DNA from 4 places in the Vagococcus sp. genome. Region 1 is predicted to be linked to each of the others. Evidence: predicted binding sites of a transcription regulator. Region 1 holds the regulator's gene; each other region holds the start of a gene.
The links. Region 1 encodes NrdR, which represses ribonucleotide reductase genes. Its sites were predicted from a motif close to ACACNATATATNGTGT; they were not measured.

Region 2: the regulator NrdR is predicted to act here: its motif matches at 1,704-1,719, upstream of nrdH (glutaredoxin-like protein NrdH).
Region 3: the regulator NrdR is predicted to act here: its motif matches at 1,600-1,615, upstream of ACTJFD_RS01745 (deoxynucleoside kinase).
Region 4: the regulator NrdR is predicted to act here: its motif matches at 2,122-2,137, upstream of nrdD (anaerobic ribonucleoside-triphosphate reductase).

The regions. Positions count from the first base shown of each region.
Region 1 covers NZ_JBQEIL010000006.1:67,200-70,417, forward strand. Annotated here, with positions in the region: gene ACTJFD_RS07405 (replication initiation and membrane attachment family protein) at 1-1,310, opposite strand, end outside; gene nrdR (transcriptional regulator NrdR) at 1,335-1,793, opposite strand; gene coaE (dephospho-CoA kinase) at 1,915-2,529, opposite strand; gene mutM (DNA-formamidopyrimidine glycosylase) at 2,546-3,218, opposite strand, start outside.
Region 2 covers NZ_JBQEIL010000001.1:102,420-105,637, reverse strand. Annotated here, with positions in the region: gene nrdE (class 1b ribonucleoside-diphosphate reductase subunit alpha) at 1-1,000, opposite strand, end outside; gene nrdI (class Ib ribonucleoside-diphosphate reductase assembly flavoprotein NrdI) at 990-1,358, opposite strand; gene nrdH (glutaredoxin-like protein NrdH) at 1,361-1,594, opposite strand; gene ACTJFD_RS00495 (FeoA family protein) at 1,948-2,427, shown strand; gene feoB (ferrous iron transport protein B) at 2,424-3,218, shown strand, end outside.
Region 3 covers NZ_JBQEIL010000001.1:375,651-378,868, forward strand. Annotated here, with positions in the region: gene acpS (holo-ACP synthase) at 1-161, opposite strand, end outside; gene ACTJFD_RS01740 (deoxynucleoside kinase) at 184-888, opposite strand; gene ACTJFD_RS01745 (deoxynucleoside kinase) at 920-1,579, opposite strand; gene ACTJFD_RS01750 (DEAD/DEAH box helicase) at 1,720-3,218, opposite strand, start outside.
Region 4 covers NZ_JBQEIL010000001.1:120,021-123,238, forward strand. Annotated here, with positions in the region: gene nrdD (anaerobic ribonucleoside-triphosphate reductase) at 1-1,969, opposite strand, end outside; gene ACTJFD_RS00580 (TIGR02328 family protein) at 2,242-2,610, opposite strand; gene ACTJFD_RS00585 (alpha-glucosidase/alpha-galactosidase) at 2,701-3,218, opposite strand, start outside.

The sequences.
Region 1 (3,218 bases):
CACTCAGGCAGTGTTTCTTGTCGTATTGATTTTCCATTTGTTTTTGAGTAATTCGTTTTACGGTTGTATTTATTTTGGCTTTCTTCTTGATATTCTTTAACTTTACTTAGCGCAGCTTCTGGTGAAAACAATTTTTTTTGTACCCAATCATTCGCAATAGAATTCATCATATTTTGATTAAGTGACGTCTCATCTCGACCGACTAAACAATAGTGAATTAACATATTAATAACACTATCGGGTAAGCCGGATTGATTTCTGATGTTCTCAACGGTCCATCGCTCATTATTAGCAACATATCCACCTTTTTGTTCTTTTATTGACTTTAAAAAAATCAGTGGTGCGATGTGTTCGCATGATAAAATAACCTCAATCTCTTCAGCGGTATATTTTTCACGTTTCAGCGTGTTTTTTCTAAAAGTATTTTGTTCTTTCTCGGTTTGGAGTGTTTCTTGTTTCAAAGAAGTTGTTTCTTGTTGTTTCTTTTTATTATGATAATCACGATAAATAAGTTGTTTTAAATCTTTTAAGTTAACTTGGTTGGTCACAACATCTAGGGCAGAGATAACGTATTGTTGCATCTCAAGTTCATTTATTCCATAGAGATAATGAAAGGTATCAATTGTTTTTTTGAATTGATTGGTCATGTTGTTTAGATTTACAGGTAGTTTATCCATCAACTGACGAAAGAAATCCCAATCAAATGATCGATTATCAAGATTAATCGTTTTCGGTCTTTCAAGAGTTTCTGTTGTTTTTAAAGCTTCTTTTGCGCTATTTATTTGAGGTTCTTCACGACTTAATAAGTTTTTATCCAATGTAAAAACATCAGTAAAATTCTGAGTAATTTCAGAATAACTTGTCAAATCATCGGTTTTAGTTTTGAAAAGTTGAACTAATTGTTTAAAACTATTTTCACCAATTTTATCTAATAGTAAGAGAGCCATGACATCATCAGTCAGAAAGAGCTCTGGACTAACAGGACGCATAATTAAATAGATAAAATGATGTCCTTGATCTATTTGTCGAGTGTAAGTTCTTAATAAGCCAATCGCTTCTAATCGACTACGTGCAGCATAAAAATTAGGTAAACCAATGTCGAGTTGGTCAAATAGAAAAGCATGCTCGACACTCTCTTTGGTTCTCACTTTTGAATGATGTAACAAATTGGTCAATAATGAAAATGCTGTTGTACCAATTAATGGTTGATAAAGTAGTGTTAACGTTTGATAATCTACCTCATTGTAGCCACCAGTCAAACGAATACTGAATTGGTCTTTTGGTTTTAATTTCTCCCAAGCATTTGTCACTGAAAGACACTCCTTTAAGCTTACTTATTTATCACGTTCTATAATTTCTTGTAGTTCTTGTAAAAAGACACTCATATCTTTAAATTGACGGTAGACGCTGGCAAAACGGATATAAGAAATTTCATCTAGTTTAACTAAATCCTCCATAACAAACTCACCAATGAGTATTGTAGAGACTTCATTTTCACCTAGGTTTCTAATTCTATTTTCAACATTATCAACGACTTGCTCCATCTGTTCCATAGAGACCGGACGTTTCTCTGCTGAACGGATTAAACCACGTAAGACTTTATCGCGACTAAATTCTTCACGTGCACCATTTTTTTTGATCACAAGTAATGGTGTCACTTCGATTCTTTCAAATGTTGTGAAACGAAAAGCACATTTTTCACATTCTCTTCTTCTTCTAATAGAGCGACTTTCATCTGCTGGACGACTGTCTACTACTTTTGAACCATTATAATGACATTTAGGACATTGCATGAGTAACACCTCTTTTTTTCTTTTATGGTTTATACCACTTGATATTATTCACATTATAGCATGTTTTTTAGTGTAAGGGATACCCTTTACTAAGCTAGTAAAGTAAAAAGGAAAAGAGGAGTTAATCCATCTTTTCCTTTTGTTCACCAAAGCTTTTGAGCCACCTGTCTAGTTGCATAAAGGTAACATCAGTAGCGTCGGAATTATCGATAATAAAATCAGCCTTTTTAGCTTTTTTATCAAGTGGCCATTGACTCATAATTCTTTTCTCTGCCTCTTTTAAGGTTAGTTTATCACGTTGTCGCAATCTTGAAATTTGAGTCTGATGATCAACCCAGACCACCATGATACTATCGACCAGTTGATCATATTTAGCTTCATAAAGAAGTGGAATATCAAGTACAATCAGGGCCTGTTTTTGTTTTTTAAAGTTTAAGATTTCTAAAAGAATAGCTTGATGAATATATTCTGCAAGTAACTCGTCTAGCAAACGACGCTTTTTAGCATCATTAAAAACGATCGTTCCTAATTTTTTCCGATCTAGTGTCTGATCATTCAGTAAAATATCAGGTCCAAATACTTTGATAATCGCATTCAGTCCAGGAGTCCCGATAGCAACAACTTCACGAGCAATCTTATCGGCATCAACAACAGGAATTTCTTTTTGTTTTAAATAATGGCTCGCGGTACTTTTTCCTGATGCAATACCGCCAGTTAATCCTAAAATATAAGTCATGTCGCATGTCTCCTTCTTACAGATGAATTCTCTGACAAAGGGAACAAAAATGTGTTCCTCTTTGAGCCACTTTAATTTTCGTGATTTCCGTTCCACAGTTTGGGCAAGGTTCACCTGTTTTTCCATAAACCATTAAATTAACTTGAAAAGTTCCTGCTTCACCTAACGCATTTTTATAACTTCTGATTGTTGTCCCGCCCGCTTCGACAGCTTGAGCTAAAACGTTGATAATTGCCACGTGAAGACGAGTAACTTCGTCAAAGGTCAAAGTGTTCGCTGTTTGTTCAGGATGAATTTTAGCTTTAAATAGAGCCTCATCAACATAAATATTACCTAACCCTGTAATAAGTGTCTGATCCAAAAGTAATGGTTTGATTGCTTTATGATGTTTTTTTAGTTGTTGATTAAAGGACTCGAGTAAAAATTCTTCAGGAGTAGGTTCTGGTCCTAATTTTTTGATGCCTTTGTAATCCATGGCTGTATTTTTGGGTAAGAGTGTTAATCTTCCAAATTTGCGAACGTCTAGATATCTAAGTTCGGTATGATCGGTAAAGATGAAACGAACATGCGTATGTTTCGTAACCGAAGTATCTGGTTGAACATAATCAAATTTACCTTCCATACGTAGGTGGCTAATCATATCGTAATGTGTCAAATGAAAAATCAAATATTTACCACGACGACTAACG
Region 2 (3,218 bases), on a different contig from region 1:
TGTTGGGATTAGCGACTAGTTCATCATATTTTTCAGTAATATCAATATAAGAAAAAGGAACACCATATTCACGTTCAATACTATAAGGACTAAATAAATACATGTCTTCATTTTTACGTGTTAACTCATAAAATTTATCAGGTACGATTAAACCTAAAGATAATGTTTTTACTCGAACTTTTTCATCTGCATTTTCTTTTTTTGTTGATAAAAATTGTTCAATATCAGGATGGAACACATTTAAGTAAACAACACCAGCACCCTGGCGTTGACCTAATTGATTACTGTAACTAAAACTATCTTCAAAAAGTTTCATGACAGGTACAACACCACTTGCTGCTCCCTCAAAACCTTTAATAGGAGCACCTGCTTCACGTAGATTGGATAAAGTAATCCCAACCCCACCACCAATTCTAGAGAGTTGTAAAGCGCTATTCACAGAACGACCAATACTATTCATATCATCGGTCACTTGAACTAGAAAACAAGAAACCAGCTCTCCACGACGTTTTCGTCCAGCGTTTAAGAAAGAAGGAGTTGCCGGTTGATAGCGTTGATAAATCATTTCCTCTGCTAAAGAAAGGGCAAGCGCTTCGTCACCATTGGCAAAATAAAGAGCATTAAAAGCTACTCGATCTTCATAACGTTCTAGATACTGAGTACCGTCATTTGTTTTTAACGCATACTGCGAATAAAACTTATAGGCAGCCATGAAAGATTTGAACGTAAATTTTTGTTCTTCCAAGTAAACGTAAAGTTTCTCGATAAAATCTTCTGAATACGCTCTAATAAATTCTTCCTCGAGATAAAAGTGCTCGATTAAGTAGTTTATTTTAGCCATTGCTGTTGGAAAAGTCATTGTATTAGGTTCAACGTTTTCTTTAAAGAAAGCCTCCAAAGCTTCTTTATCTTTAAATAGAGGGATTTGTTCATCAACCGGACGATTTATTTCATTATTTAACTCAAAATAAGTAATATCTTCTAATTCTTTAAGACTCAAATTGATTCACTACTTTCTTAAAATTTTTAACATCTTCATCAGTGCCGCTAAACTCAAATTCAAAAATTAAGGGGATATGATAGTCACGAGCAATATCCTTAGCTGTAAAAATAAAAAGGTCGGCAAAGTTGCGATTACCGCCTCCTGCGACACCAAGTATTTGTTTTTGATTTGTTTTGTACTCAATAAAATCGTTCACTACTTCAGTGACTTCAGCATCATAAGTAGGAACGACTAATATAAAAGGTTCATTCAATTCATAAAAAGGATTATTTGCATCGATTTCGTAAGTTGGAAAATCCAGCTTTTTAATAAATCTACGAGTTTGACCTGTCAATGAAAAATAAACAAGTTTCATAGCTAAACCGCCAAGGCTCTTAATTGATCAGGACGGAAACCAACAATCGTGACACGTTCGTCTGCAGTAGTGATGACAGGCACACTTCTAAAACCTTGTTCTTTTAGTTGGTCAATATAGTGTGGTTCAGTATCAATATTGATTTCTTGGAAATTAACGCCTTTGTCAGCTAGAAATTTTTTAGTCATTTTGCACTGAGGACAGTTATCTTTGGTATATAAGGTAATTAAATTCATGTCAATCCACTCCAATTTCTAATGTGTTCAAAGTTTGTAAGAATCACTCTTTCAAACTAAATATTATAAATATTAGTATATCGTGATTTAGAAAAAAGTCAATGATAAAACACTATATATGGTGTTAAAGTTTTGGTGACACACAATGTTTTGTGATGAAAGCCCTATTAAGGTTAATCTCATCTGTTTTCAAAAACTTTCAAAATGGTGAAAAAGAAAGTGGAAAAATTCACAAATGGCATTGACTTAAAATAAAATAACTCGTAAAATATAAGTAACAATTGAGAATGGTTATCAATATCAATCGGGAGTCAATGTGAATAAATGAATTAGAGGATAGAGGAGATTTTTAAATGCAATCGCTATTATCGTGTGAAGTCAATCAAGTCTATGAATTTGTAGGGTTTCATGGTGCTTTAGAAGAAGAACGTCATCTCCGTCACTTAGGATTAATCGAAGGAACAACGCTTCATATTGTATCAAGACTAGGGCAACAGTCACTCATTATTTTATTTGGTGAAACGAGACTAGGATTGGATGCACAAGTTGCGAGCCAAATGTTAGTAGTAAAAAAAGGAAACGTTGGTTTGTCGCAAACGACAACTTTAGCGTTGTTACCTGTCGGCGCAACGACCAGAGTCGTTAAAGTATTAGGACAAGGCCCGATTAAACGTCGTCTTATGGATATGGGATTAACGAAAGGGACTCCAATAACATTACAAAAGCTTGCACCACTTGGGGATCCTTTAGAAGTGACCCTGCGAAATTATGAATTAACGTTACGAAAAGCTGAGGCTGAATTAATTCTAGTTGAGAAAGAGGCAAATGAATGAAAAATGAAAGAAAGTCAGTTGCTCTAGTTGGAAATCCTAATAGTGGGAAAACAAGCTTGTTTAATGAATTAACAGGTAAAAATCAATCGGTTGGTAATTGGCCCGGTGTCACTGTTGAACGTAAAACAGGGGCTTTAAAAGGTCACCCGACCATCATGATTCAAGACTTACCGGGAATTTATTCTTTGTCGCCTTACTCGCCAGAAGAGAGGGTAGCGCGCGACTATCTTTTAAATGAACAACCAGAAATGATTTTAAATATCTTGGATGCTAGTAATTTGGAACGGAATTTATATTTAACAACGCAACTTTTAGAATTAGGAATTCCTGTTGTTGTGGTATTAAATATGATGGATGTTGTCAAGAAGCAAGGGACGACCATTAATTTAGAAAAATTATCTTATAAATTGGGGGTTCCGGTTTTAGCCTTAAGCGTGGTTAAAAATCTAGGTATTGAAGAAATAAAACACCATTTAGCTGAGCATCTTACCAAAGCTTGTCCTCCTGTTCACCCGATTTATGATGACCGTTTAGAAGTAGCACTGTATGATATTTCAAAAATATTAGAAGGAAGTGTGGAGCCACAAGAAAAACGCTTTTTTACGATTAAATACTTTGAATCAGATGAACTTGTTTTGAAAAAAATGGCGTTATCGGAGACTAAAAATGCTGAAATTAAAGAGATTAGCCGATTAACGGAACAAATATTAGATGATGATGTGGTGAGTTTGATTGTGAATGAACGCTACCGTTGGATTGATGAAGTGGTTCAGTTAAGTGTTTTTAAATCA
Region 3 (3,218 bases), on a different contig from region 1:
AAACGACCTGCTAAAAATTCCACCTTACGTTTAGGACCGCATTCTTCATACATAACAAACTCAGAATCTGTTAGAACACGACGAATAAAGGCAGGACGCTTTTCTATAATTTGTTGCATTCGTTCCAGTTCAACCAAATCAATCCCGACTCCTTTTATCAATTGACCACCTCTTTCACTTCATCTAAAAAATCCCTCGAACTTGATTTTTATCAGAGGTATACTGTGGCTCTTCTTCTAGGTTTCCAAGTTCGGCTAATTTTTCTTTTATCTGAACCATGACTTGTTTAGCAGCCTCTTCTTCTTCAATAAAATCAAATTGGTCTCCATCAATCTCTAATTTTGGACAAATGTCAAATTCTTTAAACCACTCATCATAGCGACGATTTAATTCTTGATAATAGTCATATAAAGAAGGATCATATGTAATCTGTTCATAAGAACGACCTCTTTTTTCGATCCTACGCAACATAGTTTCAAATGAAACCTTAATATGAATCATCAAATCCGGACGTTTTTTAGAAGGAAAATTTTCCAGTTCTTCCAACATATTATCCAAAAGTTCATCGTATACTCTAACTTCAATCTCAGAAGCTCTTCCTAAATCTGCATTAAGATGGAACAGCAAACTATCTTCATAAATGGAACGATCTAGAACATTATTTTTGTGTTGCAACGCCTTTTTTATTGTTGCAAATCGGCGATTTAAAAAATAAATTTGAAGTAAAAAAGCATACTTTTTAGGATCTGAATAAAACAAAGGTAAGACTTCATTATCCTCAACACTTTCATAAAAAGCTTCTGTACCAAGTTCTGCTGCTATCATTTTGGTTAAAGAACTTTTTCCCGCACCTATTGTGCCTGCTAAAACAATCACGACTTCTTCCATTCCCTTCGACATAGTATTAACTCCTTAACAATCATAAACCAAATAAATAGGTTTGAGTACTTTTAAGATTTAACTTTTCCTTCACTTGACGAATAATTTCTTTTTCAGCACTTTCATCTGTTAAAAAATTTAATTCTGCACTATTAATAATTAACTTTGGACTCTCTTCATAAGCATACATCCACTCACGATAACTTTTAGCAAGAAGTAAAAAATACTTTTCCAAATCAGCTTGATTTTCTACTTTTTCAAATGAACGTTGCCTTTTCTCTATTCTATTTAAAATTTCTTGATCTGATGCATCGATAAAAATAAATAAATCTGGCTGATAACCAATAGAAGAAAAAATATCAATCGTCAATAATTCAAATAATTGTTGGTAAAGAGTCCACTCTGAAGGTGTTGTTCTACCTGAATCATAAATCGCTTTAAAAAAAAGTAAATCATCATGTAAAGAGCGATCCATAATATAATAATCTGTTTGCATCGCTTCTCTAGCTTGACGAACACGGTGCTGTAAAAAAGACATTTGTAATGTCAATGCATAACGTTTCGGATTTTGATAATACATTGGTAAAAACTCATTATCTGAGATATTTTCCATATAAATAGGTAAATCCAACTCTCTAGATAATAGTTCTGCTAACGTCGTTTTTCCAACACCAACAGCACCAGAAATAAATATTTTCAACTTTTGGCACCTCTCTCAACACACTATATATTGTATACTTCTATCATTTTAATACAACATATAGATTTAAGCAATCTTTTTTACAAAAAAAATCATGCGTCGCTTTCGCAACTTGCATGATTTCAAACGCAATGAGCAATCTAGTTAGATTTATTGCGAATAACAAAGCCTCTACTCTTATCACGACTTTGTTTATTATTTGGTTTTCCTTGATTACTATTGCTATTTCCTTGATTTTCACTTGGTTTATTATCACGTTTGCGACTACTATTTCGGTTGTCACGATCACGATTTCCACCACGACCATCACGGTTACGACCACCGTCACGATTACGGTTGTTATTACCACCGCTACGGCGATTGTTGCCACCGCGGCCTCCACCACCGCCTCCGCCACGTTTGTTACGTGATGGCAATGGACGTTCTGGTGTGATTTTCACTGGGACTTCGGCTGCATCATCTTTAGCAATTTGTTTGATTAAAAGTGCTGCAATATCTTCAGCTGAGAAGTTTTCCAATAAATCACTTGCTGCTGCTTGGTAACGTTCTAATCCGTTTTCTTGCAACATTTCTTTAATATCTTCTAAAGAAGCACCAATTTGTCCTTCAAATGCTTCTTTTTTAGATGGTGGGCTTAATGGTGTCATTTTCTTTTTAGTTAATTCTTCAATAACATGTAGGTAACCCATTTCGTTAGGTGTTACAAACGTAACTGACATTCCTTCATTACCCGCACGACCTGTACGACCAATACGGTGAATATAACTTTCAGGATCTTGTGGAATATCGTAGTTATAGACATGACTCACTCCAGAGATATCTAACCCACGAGCTGCTACGTCTGTTGCCACTAAAATGTCTAATTCGTTATTTTTAAAGGCACGTAAAACACTCATACGTTTGTGTTGTGGTAAATCACCATGGATTCCTTCTGCTTTATAGCCTCTTAGTTCTAGACCTCTAGCTAATTCATCCACGCGACGTTTCGTACGTCCAAAGACAATCGTTAATTCAGGGTTTTGAACATCAAACAAACGAGTCATTACATCAAATTTTTCAAACTCTTTACAACGAACATAGTATTGGTCTATTAAGTTTGCTGACAATTGCGTCGCTTTAATTCGAATGTGTTCAGGTTTGTTCATGAACTTGACACCAATTCGCTTAATACTATCAGGCATCGTTGCTGAGAATAATAGTGTTTGACGATCTGCTGGAACTTTAGAGATAATACTTTCGATATCTTCTAAGAATCCCATGTTTAACATTTCATCTGCTTCATCTAAAACTAATGTTTCAACAGTGTCTAATTTTAGTGTACGACGTTTAATATGATCAAGTAAACGACCTGGCGTTCCTACAATAATATGTGGTTTGTTTTTAAGGGCACGGATTTGACGGTTAATGTCAGCTCCTCCATAAACCACTTGTACTTTAACTTTTTTGTCTCGGCCTAAACGGAATAATTCTTCTTGTGTTTGGATCGCTAATTCACGTGTTGGTGCAATCACTAACCCTTGTAATGCTCCGCTCTCTGCATCGATTTTTTGTAACATTGGTAAACCAAAAGCCGCCGTTTTACCCGTTCCTGTTTGTGCTTGACCAATAACATCTTTACCTTCAAGTGCTAATGGGATTG
Region 4 (3,218 bases), on a different contig from region 1:
CTTCAAAATCACATTCATAACAATGATCAATCGGTGTATTAGTCCCTAAATAACCAATCTTGTCATAAGAATAATCCCAAACTGCTTCTAAAGCTTTCGGGTTTTGTTGTAAAACTGGGTATTCACAATAATGAATAAACCCACCTGAACAATATTTAGGATAATCTTTTTCAAAATCTAGTTTCTCAAATGGGGTTGGGTTTTTACGAACATCATAGTGGAAACTATTTGTGTAGTAATCTTTATCTGTTACATTTTCTATTTCACCAAATTTTTCATGGTCCAAACGACAGAAACGATCGGTTAAACTTTCACTAGGTGTGGAATAAACGCTAAAGTGATAATCATATTCATCTGACCACTCGTCAACATGAGCTTTTAAATTTTTCAAAATATCTAAAGTAAATTGTTTCGCATCTGGATTTTTCTCCCATTCACCACCATAAAATAAAGAGGCCGCTTCATAAAGCCCAATATAACCTAATGAAATTGTTGCACGACGATTTTTAAACAATTCATTCACTGAGTCATCTTTCGTTAGACGTGGACCAAAAGCACCATGTTGGTAAAGAATTGGCGCATTGGCTGGCTTAGCTTCCAAACAACGATTCACACGAAAAACGAGGGCATCTTTAACAATTTCTAATCGTTCTTCTAATAGACTCCAAAATTTATCTTTATCTTGAGCTGTTTCCAAAGCAATTCTTGGTAAATTTAACGTCACGACACCTAAATTCATTCGACCTGAATTAACTTCCTCACCATTTTCATCTTTCCAACCTTGTAGGAAAGAACGACACCCCATCGGCACCTTAAAACTACCCGTCAATTCAACAATCTTATCGTAGTTTAAAATATCAGGATACATTCTCTTTGTTGCACACTCAATCGCTAATTCTTTAATATCGTAGTTTGGATCATCTTGTTGACGATTGACTCCTTCTTTAATTGAAAAAATTAATTTAGGGAAAATCGCCGTTCGATGTTCTTCACCTAATCCTTTGATACGGTTTTGTAAAATCGCACGTTGGATTTCTTTTTCAAACCAGTTAGTTCCTAAACCAAAACCAAGTGAAGTAAAAGGCGTTTGCCCATTCGATGTAAATAGCGTATTGATTTCATATTCTAGGCTTTGCATTGCATCATAAATATCTTTTTTTGTTTTTGCTTTCGCATATTCATCATGCTTAGCTTCATCTTCAATCCATTCACGAGCTTCTTTTAAATGTTTTTCATAGTTTTTTTCAGCAAAAGGAGCTAAAAACTCATCAATCCGATCGGCTGAACAACCCCCATACTGACTAGAAGCCACATTTGCAATGATTTGTGAGATTTGAGCCGTTGCTGTTTGAATTGATTTAGGAGACTCTACTTCTGCATTCCCTATTTTAAAGCCATTATTTAACATGCCTTTAAAATCAATCAAGCAACAATTTGTCATTGGCGAATAGGGATGATAGTCCAAATCATGGTAATGAATGTCACCCTTTTGATGAGCATTTGCCACATGTGATGGGAGTAATTTCAAACCAATTGACTTGCCGACAATCCCGGCTGTCAAGTCACGTTGTGTATTAAAAACATCACTGTCTTTATTTGCATTTTCATTGACTAAACGACTATCTTTATTTAATAATTTATCGATTGCAACGTTGATATCGGTTGCACGACTACGAGCAAAATCACGACGAGTTCGGTAATTAATATACTCTTCGGCTAAAAGATATTCACGATTGTCTAACAAGATATGCTCTACAATATTTTGCACTTCATAAATTTTTATATCTTGCGTAAAACGTTGATGAATTTCTTGGTTTATCATCTCAACTAAACGATCTATTTTTTTACTGGCAACACTAGTCAACTCACCATTAATTTTTTCCTCAGCTTTAGCTAGCGCATTTGTAATTTTAGCATCATCAAACTCAACAACACGACCGTCTCTCTTAATGACTTGAATTTTGTTCATTTTAGCACTTTCAGTAGTTAATTTGCTATTAACTTTATCGAATTCTATCATAAATCTCCACTCCTTTAACGTTCCTCGCTATCTATCATAGCCTAAAGAGTTAGCTTAATCAACCTATATGTAGTGTTAAAAAATATCAAAAAAAGACTTGACAACTACATATTGTGTTAGTGTCAAGCTTTCTTTCCGCTTACATATCAAATATATTTTAAAAAAATAAAATAAAAACAAAAAAGTGTTTATATTCACAAATAAAACTGTTTTTCACTTCTTCAAATCGAAAGATCGATACCTTTTCCTTTTAAATTCGTTAAACACTCTTCTAAATAATCGGCATCATGTTTTGAATAAATAGGAACTGAGAGACTTTCAATCGCTAAATTTGAGTAGGAAGCACACTTCTGACCACGATAGTTCTTGTCATACCAAATCTGATTAGGATGATAGCCACGCCGCTCCATTTCATTCATAACCAATAAATGATAGCCATATAAATAATAGGGTGAAACATCAAAAACGTAGTTCACTGTTTGATGTTTCTTCCCCCAGCCATTCCCTCGCAAAGCACAACATTCACGATGCTGCCCCAATAATTGTTGCCTAGGTAATTTAGTAATTAATCGCTCATGCCATAATCTCATGTTATTTTACCTCCAACTCTTTTCTTTGATTATAACTAAAAAAAGAAAAGATTGTAATGGCCTGATCCATTACAATCTTTTTTATCATTTTTAGAAATAATCGGGTAAATAATCACCATGCGCTTCAATCAAATCATCCACTAAATTTTTAATCTCAGTAATTGATAACTCTGAATTTGTATGTGGGTCTAGGAGAGCAGCTTGATAGATTTTTTCACGGCTAAAATTAACGGCTGCTTCAACTGTTAATTCTTGGACATTAATATTAGTACGATTCAAGGCTGCTAACTGTGTTGGCAAATCACCAACATACGTTGGTTGCACCCCATTTTTATCAACTAAACAAGGAACTTCAACACAACAATTTGTCGGTAAATTTGTTATCAACCCATGATTTAACACATTACCAGCAATCATCGTCGGTTGACCCGTCACTATTGCGTCCATAATATAAGAGGCATATTCACTACTACGTGTATGAGTTAAATCACCATTATGAACAATTTCATCTCTTTGTTTTTCCCAATCAATAATTTGTTTTTCACATCGACGTAAATATTCATCTAATGGAATAGCCAGTTCATCGATTAACTCTGGATATTTCGATT